Regions from separate parts of the Streptosporangium sp. NPDC000509 genome, predicted to be linked through region 1. Evidence: riboswitches for the same ligand, from Rfam matches in the RefSeq annotation. Region 1 holds a riboswitch; the other holds the start of a gene.
What was found. A riboswitch is a leader RNA that binds a small molecule or an ion and turns the genes downstream of it on or off. The one in region 1 is predicted to bind cobalamin.
Positions count from the first base shown of each region.

Region 2: another riboswitch for cobalamin. It lies ahead of ACFY3D_RS18280 (ribonucleoside-diphosphate reductase subunit alpha); the one in region 1 lies ahead of ACFY3D_RS25740 (CbtB domain-containing protein).

Region 1 covers NZ_JBIAYX010000014.1:209,797-213,606, reverse strand. The annotation lists gene ACFY3D_RS25755 (VWA domain-containing protein) at 1-173, opposite strand, end outside; gene ACFY3D_RS25750 (histidine phosphatase family protein) at 237-800, opposite strand; gene ACFY3D_RS25745 (CbtA family protein) at 797-1,537, opposite strand; gene ACFY3D_RS25740 (CbtB domain-containing protein) at 1,545-1,739, opposite strand; cobalamin riboswitch at 1,774-1,904, opposite strand; gene dop (depupylase/deamidase Dop) at 2,024-3,541, opposite strand; gene ACFY3D_RS25730 (acyltransferase family protein) at 3,629-3,810, opposite strand, start outside.
Region 2 covers NZ_JBIAYX010000009.1:180,371-184,180, reverse strand. The annotation lists gene ACFY3D_RS18280 (ribonucleoside-diphosphate reductase subunit alpha) at 1-1,444, opposite strand, end outside; cobalamin riboswitch at 1,557-1,758, opposite strand; gene ACFY3D_RS18275 (tripartite tricarboxylate transporter substrate-binding protein) at 1,763-2,788, opposite strand; gene glmS (glutamine--fructose-6-phosphate transaminase (isomerizing)) at 2,882-3,810, opposite strand, start outside.

The DNA.
Region 1 (3,810 bases):
TCGACAGGCGGCAGGAGAGCGGCCAGCGCCCGCACGATCGTGGACTTGGCGGTGCCCTTCTCCCCTCTGACCAGTACTCCCCCGACGCGAGGGGAGACCGCGTTGAGGATCAACGCGAGTTTCAGGTCCTCCAGCCCCACGATCGCGGTGAAGGGATAGCGGGGGTTGCGCACCTTGGGATCTCCTTCGCATCGTCGGGATGTTCATCGCGTTCACGTCGTCGGGTGGTCGCGCCGTCAGGGGAGGTGGCTGAGCCGCCAGCGCCCGCCGCGCCCGGTGAGTGCCACCCGGGCCAGCGGCGCGACGTCGACGCGCCAGAAGGAGCGGGCGGGGGCGCCGAGGACGTGAACGACCGCGGCACGGATGACCGCCGGATGGGTGATCGCGACGGCCCTGCCGGGAGTACGGACGGCGAGCCAGCCGGAAACCCTGGCGAGGAGCGCGGTGATCGACTCCCCGCCGTGCGGCGCCGCGCCCGGATCGCCGAGCCAGGAGGCGAGCGCCTCGGGCTCCGCGGCCTCGACCTCGCCGAGCGTCATGCCACTCCAGCGGCCGTGGTCGCAGTCGGCGAGCAGCGGGTCGTGCTCCGCCCGCAGGCCGAGCGCCGCCGCCGTCTGGACGCAGCGCAGCTCGGCCGGGCAGGCCGCGGGACCGGGGCCGAAGTCCCGCGCCATCCTCTCGGCCCGGCGCAGGCCGCGTTCGTCGAGTGGTTCGTCGACGGGGAACGCGGCCCGCGCCGTCGCCGAGGTGGAGGCGTGGCAGACCAGGAGCAGGCGGGTGACCCCCGAGGGGGTCGTCACACCGGGCCGCGCCTGCGGGCGGCGAAGGCGAAGAGCGCGCCGACACCGGCCCAGAAGACCGCCTGGGTTCCTATCGAGGCGATCCGGAAGTCCCACAGGAGATCGGCGGGGAAGCCCTGGGGCACCTCCGAGATCTCCGGCAGGAGGATCCAGGCCGCGACGACGGGGACCAGGAAGGCGGCGCCCGCCGACAGCCAGCGCACCCACGGTTCACTCCGCGAGGCGTAGCGGTGGGCGGCGGTGCCTGCGGCGACGGCGAGGATCCCGATGGCCACGGCGACCAAATAGAGCACAGTGCGCTGGTCGATCGTCTCCGGGTCACCGACCGCCGGTGGGTTGGCGGGATATTTCATGAAAGGGATGAGGACGACGGAGGTGAACGCGGCGGCGGCGAGCGTGACCGCGAGCACCGGTTCCGAGCGAGGTCCCGCCCGGCCGCGTACGGCCGCGTAGACGAGGGAGAACAGTCCCCCGATCGCCAGGCCGTACAGGCCGAGGGCGAGGAAGAGCCCGAAATGCTGCCCGTCCCTGCTGACGAGGGCCTCCTCCTCGTCGTGGGAGTGGGCGGCGGTCCCGGTGTCGTCGTGTGGTTCGGCCGCGGAGGCGGCCGCGGCCGCCTCCTCGAGCGCGATGGCCTGGTCGATGCGTGGTTCGCCGACGGTGTAGGCGAAGACGGCCGCGAGCAGCCCTGCGAGCAGTCCGGCGACGAGGCCCCGGACGATGAGTTTGGAGATCACCTGCGGCTCAGTGGCACGGTACGCCGAGCAGATGACGCCCGTCGTGCATGAGTTCGTGCAGGTAGTTTCCCGCCTGGGAGATCGCCCCCTGGTCGAAGGTGACCAGATAGGCGAGAAGCAGCAGCACCGGTACGGCGAGCAGCCAGCGGGTGAGCGAGTGCCATGGGATGGGCTGGGTGTGCGGTGCCGAGATCTGGCTCACGGCCACCTCCTCCGGGATTGACGCGTCCCTTTTCGTAGGTCGGTGGCGGTCGAGTGTGACCTGGCTCCCGGCCCTCGCGGGCCGGATTACAGTGGCGCGACCGCACCGGAATTTCACCGGATTTCCCTCGCACCGCCACAAAGCACCCGGAACGTATCCCGATTCTCCGTCCCCCGTCAATCCAGGTGTCCGGTTTGACGGGATCCGGTAGGCGCGAAGAGGGGGAGGCGGCCCGGCCGGGCCGCCTCCCCCTCTCAGGCCCTTCTCAGGCCCCGCTCAGGACGTCACTGCTCGCCGGTGAGCGCCGTCACCAGCTCAGCGGCGGTACGGCAGCGGTCGAACAGCTCGCCCACGTGGGCCTTGGTGCCGCGCAGCGGCTCAAGGGTGGGGACGCGCTGCAGCGACTCACGGCCGGGGATGTCGAAGATGACCGAGTCCCAGGAGGCCGCGGCCACCGACTCGCTGTACTGGCTCAGGCAGCGGCCTCGGAAGTAGGCCCGGGTGTCGTTGGGCGGCACCTCGATGGCCCTCTGCACCTCCTCCTCGGTGACCAGGCGCTGCATGCGGCCCCGGGCGACCAGCCGGTTGTAGAGTCCTCGGTCGGGACGGATGTCGGAGTACTGGAGATCGACGAGCTGCAGACGCGGATGCGACCAGGGAAGGCCGTCACGGGTCCGGTATCCCTCCAGAAGCTCCAGCTTGGCCACCCAGTCGAGTTCGCCGGACAGCTGCATCGGATCCTCCGCCAGACGGGTGAGGACCGACTCCCAGCGCTCCAGGATGTCCTTGGTGGGCTCGTCCAGGCCGTTGGCGCTGCGCTCCTCGGCATACTTGCGCGCGAGCTCCAGGTATTCCATCTGGAGCTGTACCGCCGTCAGCTTGCGGCCGTCGCGCATGGAGATCTCGTACTTGAGCGTGGGGTCGTGTGAGACCGCGCGCAGGGCCTGGACGGGGTTGTCCACGGCGAGGTCGCGGGTGAAGTAGCCGTCCTCGATCATCGCCAGGACGAGCGCGGTGGACCCCAGCTTCAGGTAGGTCGAGATCTCCGACATGTTGGCGTCACCGATGATGACGTGCAGGCGACGGTATTTCTCCGGGTCGGCGTGGGGTTCGTCCCGGGTGTTGATGATCGGCCGCTTGAGCGTCGTCTCCAGCCCCACCTCGACCTCGAAGAAGTCGGCCCGCTGGCTGATCTGGAAGCCCTCGCCCCGTGAGTCCTGACCGATGCCGACCTTGCCCGCGCCGGTGACGACCTGCCGGGAGACGAAGAACGGCGTCAGGTGCCTGACGATGTCGGCGAACGAGGTGGCCCGGCGCATGAGGTAGTTCTCATGGCAGCCGTAGGAGGCGCCCTTGTTGTCGGTGTTGTTCTTGTAGAGCTGGATCGGGGCGTTGGCCGGCATCGCCGAGGCGCGAACCGCCGCGTCGTGCATCACCCGTTCGCCCGCCTTGTCCCAGATCACCGCCGCCCGAGGATTGGTGCACTCGGGTGTGGAGTATTCGGGATGGGCATGGTCCACGTACAACCGGGCCCCGTTGGTGAGAATCACGTTCGCCAGGCCGAGGTCCTCGTCGGTCAGCTGGCTCTGGTCCGCCACCTCCCGCGCGAGGTCGAACCCCCGTGCGTCCCGCAACGGGTTCTCCTCCTCGAAGTCCCATCGCGCGCGCCGTGCCCTGGCGGCCGAGGCCGCCAGATAGGCGTTCACGACCTGAGAGGAGGTCACCATCGCGTTGGCCCCCGGCTGTCCGGGCACGGAGATGCCGTATTCGGTCTCGATGCCCATCACCCGCCGTACCGTCATGCGCACCCTCTGTTCGTCAGGGACTGTTTCTCTCCGTGGTATCTATTCCCGACCCTAGACCCTTCACTATGCCCGGTGGTCGGACAGTTATGGCACCGAAGCCTTTTCGCCCGTTGCGAGGGGGATCGAGGAGAGCGCGGGGAGCTGCGACGAGGACGGGGATGCGGCCCTTCTCCGCCGCACGGATTTGACGAACTCCTGAAGCGGACGCTCGGCCACCCGGTACACCAGATAGGAGAACGCCGTCGCGGCCAGCACCGTGACCAGGG
Region 2 (3,810 bases), on a different contig from region 1:
GCACCGCGGTACGGACCGTCGCGCGCAGCCGCGCCCAGTCGATCCCGTCCTCGATGTCCCCTGACAGGTGGGCGGCGAGGTTGATCGAGCCGAGGTTGCAGACGGCGGTCTCGGCGTCGCCGGTGACCTCCAGGATCTCGGTGCAGAGGTTCGACAGGTGGATGACGTTCTCGGGCCTCGCCGTCTGGTTGGAGGTACGGTTCGCCGCGTCCTTGAAGGTCATCCAGCCGTTGCCGGTCTGGGCGAGCGTGCGCATCATCCGCCCGTACAGGGTGCGGGCGGGAATCCGCCGGGTGAAGCGGCCCTCGGCCTCGGCGGCCCGGTAGGCGTCGTCGAACGCGGCGCCGTACAGGTCGGTGAGGTGCGGGACCTCCTTGGGGTCGAACAGCGACCAGAGGCCGTCGGCCTCGACCCGGCGCATGAACTCGTCGGGGATCCAGTTGGCCAGGTTCAGGTTGTGCGTGCGACGGGCCTCCTCGCCGGTGTTGTCGCGCAGTTCCAGGAACTCCTCGACGTCGGCGTGCCAGGGCTCCAGGTAGACGCAGGCCGCGCCCTTGCGGCGGCCTCCCTGGTTCACCGCGGCGACGCTGGCGTCGAGCGTGCGCAGCCAGGGCACGATGCCGTTGGAGTGTCCGTTGGTGCCCCGGATCAGCGAGCCCCGCGAGCGGACCCTGGTCCAGGCGATCCCGATGCCCCCCGCGTACTTCGACAGCCGCGCGACCTGCCCGTAGCGCTCGTAGATGGACTCCAGCTCGTCGCGGGGCGAGTCGAGCAGGAAGCACGAGGAGAGCTGGGGCCTGCGCGAGCCCGAGTTGAACAGCGTGGGCGAACTGGGCAGGTAGGACAGGGTGGCCATGAGCGCGTACAGCTCGGCGGCCTCCTCGACGGTCTCGGCCAGGCCGCAGGCCACCCGCAGGAAGAAGTGCTGCGGGCGCTCAAGGACCTTGCGGGTCCTCGGGTGGCGCAGCAGGTAGCGGTCGTAGACGGTGCGCAGCCCGAAGTACTCGAACCTGGCGTCCGCCTCCGGATCGACCAGCGCGTCCAGGACCGCGGCGTGGGCGGACACGAACCTCGCGAGCCCGTCGGCGACCAGCCCCGCCTCGTGGGTCGCGGTGACGGACTCGGAGAAGGCGCGGACGCCGTGCTCGGCGGCCTCGTCGGCGATCAGCTCGGCCAGCATCGCGGCGGCGACCCTGGAGTTCTCGGGATCGGTGATCACCCGGGCGGCGGCCTCGTCGATGGCCAGCCTGCGGGCGTCCGTGGCGCTCCCGACGCTCCCGGCGCCGTCGTCGCCCGTCGCGGCCACCGCGGCGCTCTGCGCGTTCCCGGTGTTTCCCGTGCCGCCATGGCCCGTCGCGGCCACCACCGCGCCTTCGACGCCGCTGTCGCCCGTCGCGGTCGCCGCCGTGCTCCCCGTCGCGGTCTCCGCCAATGCCTGTGTCACCTGGTGCCCCTCGCTCGATCGGACTCGCCCCAGGCTCCGCCGGATGGCACGCGTCCGCGAGCGATCCCGGGCACGCCGGATCGCCTCGTTCCGCGGGCCCTCCCACGAGGCCCTGGACATTCACGTCACCGGCAGGTCTTCGGACTCACGGGCGCAACGCGCATGCCTACCGGCCGTCGCTTCCCAGGTATGGATCACCCAGTGCTCAATGACGGCTTTCGTTCCCGTTCACCGCTGCGGGGCAGTCCCGGAATCTCACCGGGTTCCCTCTTGCCTCGCCCCCCGCGGGGCGAACCAGCAACGAGCAGGATCCTACATCTAGGGGCGCCTGACGCAACTACCCCAACAAGTTGTGTCGGAGGACTTCAGCAGTCCGAGCTCGTGAAGCACACCGCGGGCGCGGGCCGTCTCGGTGGCGAGCCACTGGCGAAAGTCGTCGCCGCTGAGGTAGACCCGGCTCCAGCCGTGGGCCGCGCACAGGGAGCGCCAGCGTGGCGCGGCGTCGAGCCTGTCGCACAGGGCGATCGCGGCGTCCCTGTCCTCCGGGCTCATGTCCTTGGGCCCCAGCAGGCCGCACCAGTCGCTGTACTCCAGCCGGACGTCGACCTCCCTGAGCGTCGGCGCGTCGATCCCGTCGATCCGGTCGCCGGAGGAGACCGCCAGGGGCCGCATACGGCCCGCGGCGATCTCGGAGCGCAGGGCACGCGCCGATCCCAGCAGGGCCGCCACCTGGCCCACCTGGAGCGCCTCCACGGCGTCCTCGGGGGTGAGGTATCCGGCATACTCCAGCAGCCGGGTGTCCACCCCGAGGCACTTGCCGATCATGCCGTAGAGCACGTGCTCGGAGCCCCCTTCCGACCGGCCGCCGACCGCGAGCCCCGCCGGGTTCCGGCGCAACCCCGCGGCGAAGTCCTCGAAGGTCAGCAGGCGGGAGTCGGCGGGGACGACCAGGACCGCCCAGTCGCCGACCAGGCGGGCGATGGGGGTGGCGGCGTTCACCACGGCGACGGTGTTGGCGATCTCCGCGGCCGCCACCATCGGCATCGCGGTGACGAGCAGCCTGCCCTCTCGCGCGAAGGGGCCGCCGAAGGCACCGAAGGCGCCGAACGCGTCGCGAGGGGCGGAGCCCAGGGCGCCGCCCCGCTCGACGGCCATCGCGGTACGCGCCAGTCCCGCCTGGACCGCGACGGTCGCCAGCCTGCCCGCGATCCTGTCCCAGCCGTGGCCGTCGATGGTCGGTTCGAGGACGAGCAGGCGCTTCACCACCGAGCCGGCGTCGTTCGCGCCGCACCCCGCGGCGAGCAGCACCCCCGCCGCCAGCGCGAAAAACCCCCTACGGCGCATAAGCGCCCCTTCCCCCAAGAACCCCCTATACCAAAGGTTAGTACTCCATCACCATCTGTGACGAGACGGGGGGGGAGGGAAAGGGCGCGGGGCTCACTCCACCGTGACGCTCTTGGCCAGGTTCCTGGGCTTGTCGACGTCGCGGCCCAGGGCCACCGCCGCGTGGTAGGCGAAGAGCTGCAGCGGGATCGAGAGCAGGATCGGGTCCAGCTCGGTCTCGTTCTTGGGCACCACGACGCAGTCGTCGGCGAGCTTGGGGTCGGCGTCGCGGTGGCCCACCATGAGCACCCGGCCGCCCCGGGCGCGGATCTCACCCAGCGTGGTGAGGTTCTTGTCCAGCAGCTCGTCGTCGGGAACGATCGCCACCGTCGGCATGTCCGGGCCGATCAGCGCCAACGGCCCGTGCTTCAGCTCGCTCGCCGGATAGGCCTCGGCGTGCACGTACGAGATCTCCTTGAGCTTCTGCGCGCCCTCGCGGGCCACCGGATAGCCCCTCACCCGGCCCACGAACATCATGCTCGGCGACTCGGCGTACTTGCCCGCCAGCTCCTTGATCTGCGGCTCCAGCGCCAGGATCTCCTTGATCTGGTCCGGCAGCCTGCGCAGGCCGTCGCAGATCCTGCGGCCGTCGGCGGGAGACAGGTCGCGCACCCGGCCCAGGTGCAGCGCGAGCAGCGCGAAGGCCACGGCGGTCGAGGTGAACGCCTTGGTGCTCGCCACCGAGACCTCGGGGCCCGCGTGCAGGTAGACGCCGCCGTCGCACTCGCGGGCGATCGCGCTGCCCACCGTGTTGACGATGCCGAGCACCCGGCCGCCCTTGCGCTTGAGCTCCTGCACGGCGGCGAGGGTGTCGTAGGTCTCGCCGGACTGGCTGATCGCCACGTAGAGGGTGTCGGCCTCCACCACCGGGTTGCGGTAGCGGAACTCGCTCGCCGGCTCCGCGTCGGCGGGGATGCGCGCCAGTTCCTCGATGAGCTGCGCGCCGATCTGGCCCGAGTAGTACGCGGAACCGCAGCCGATGA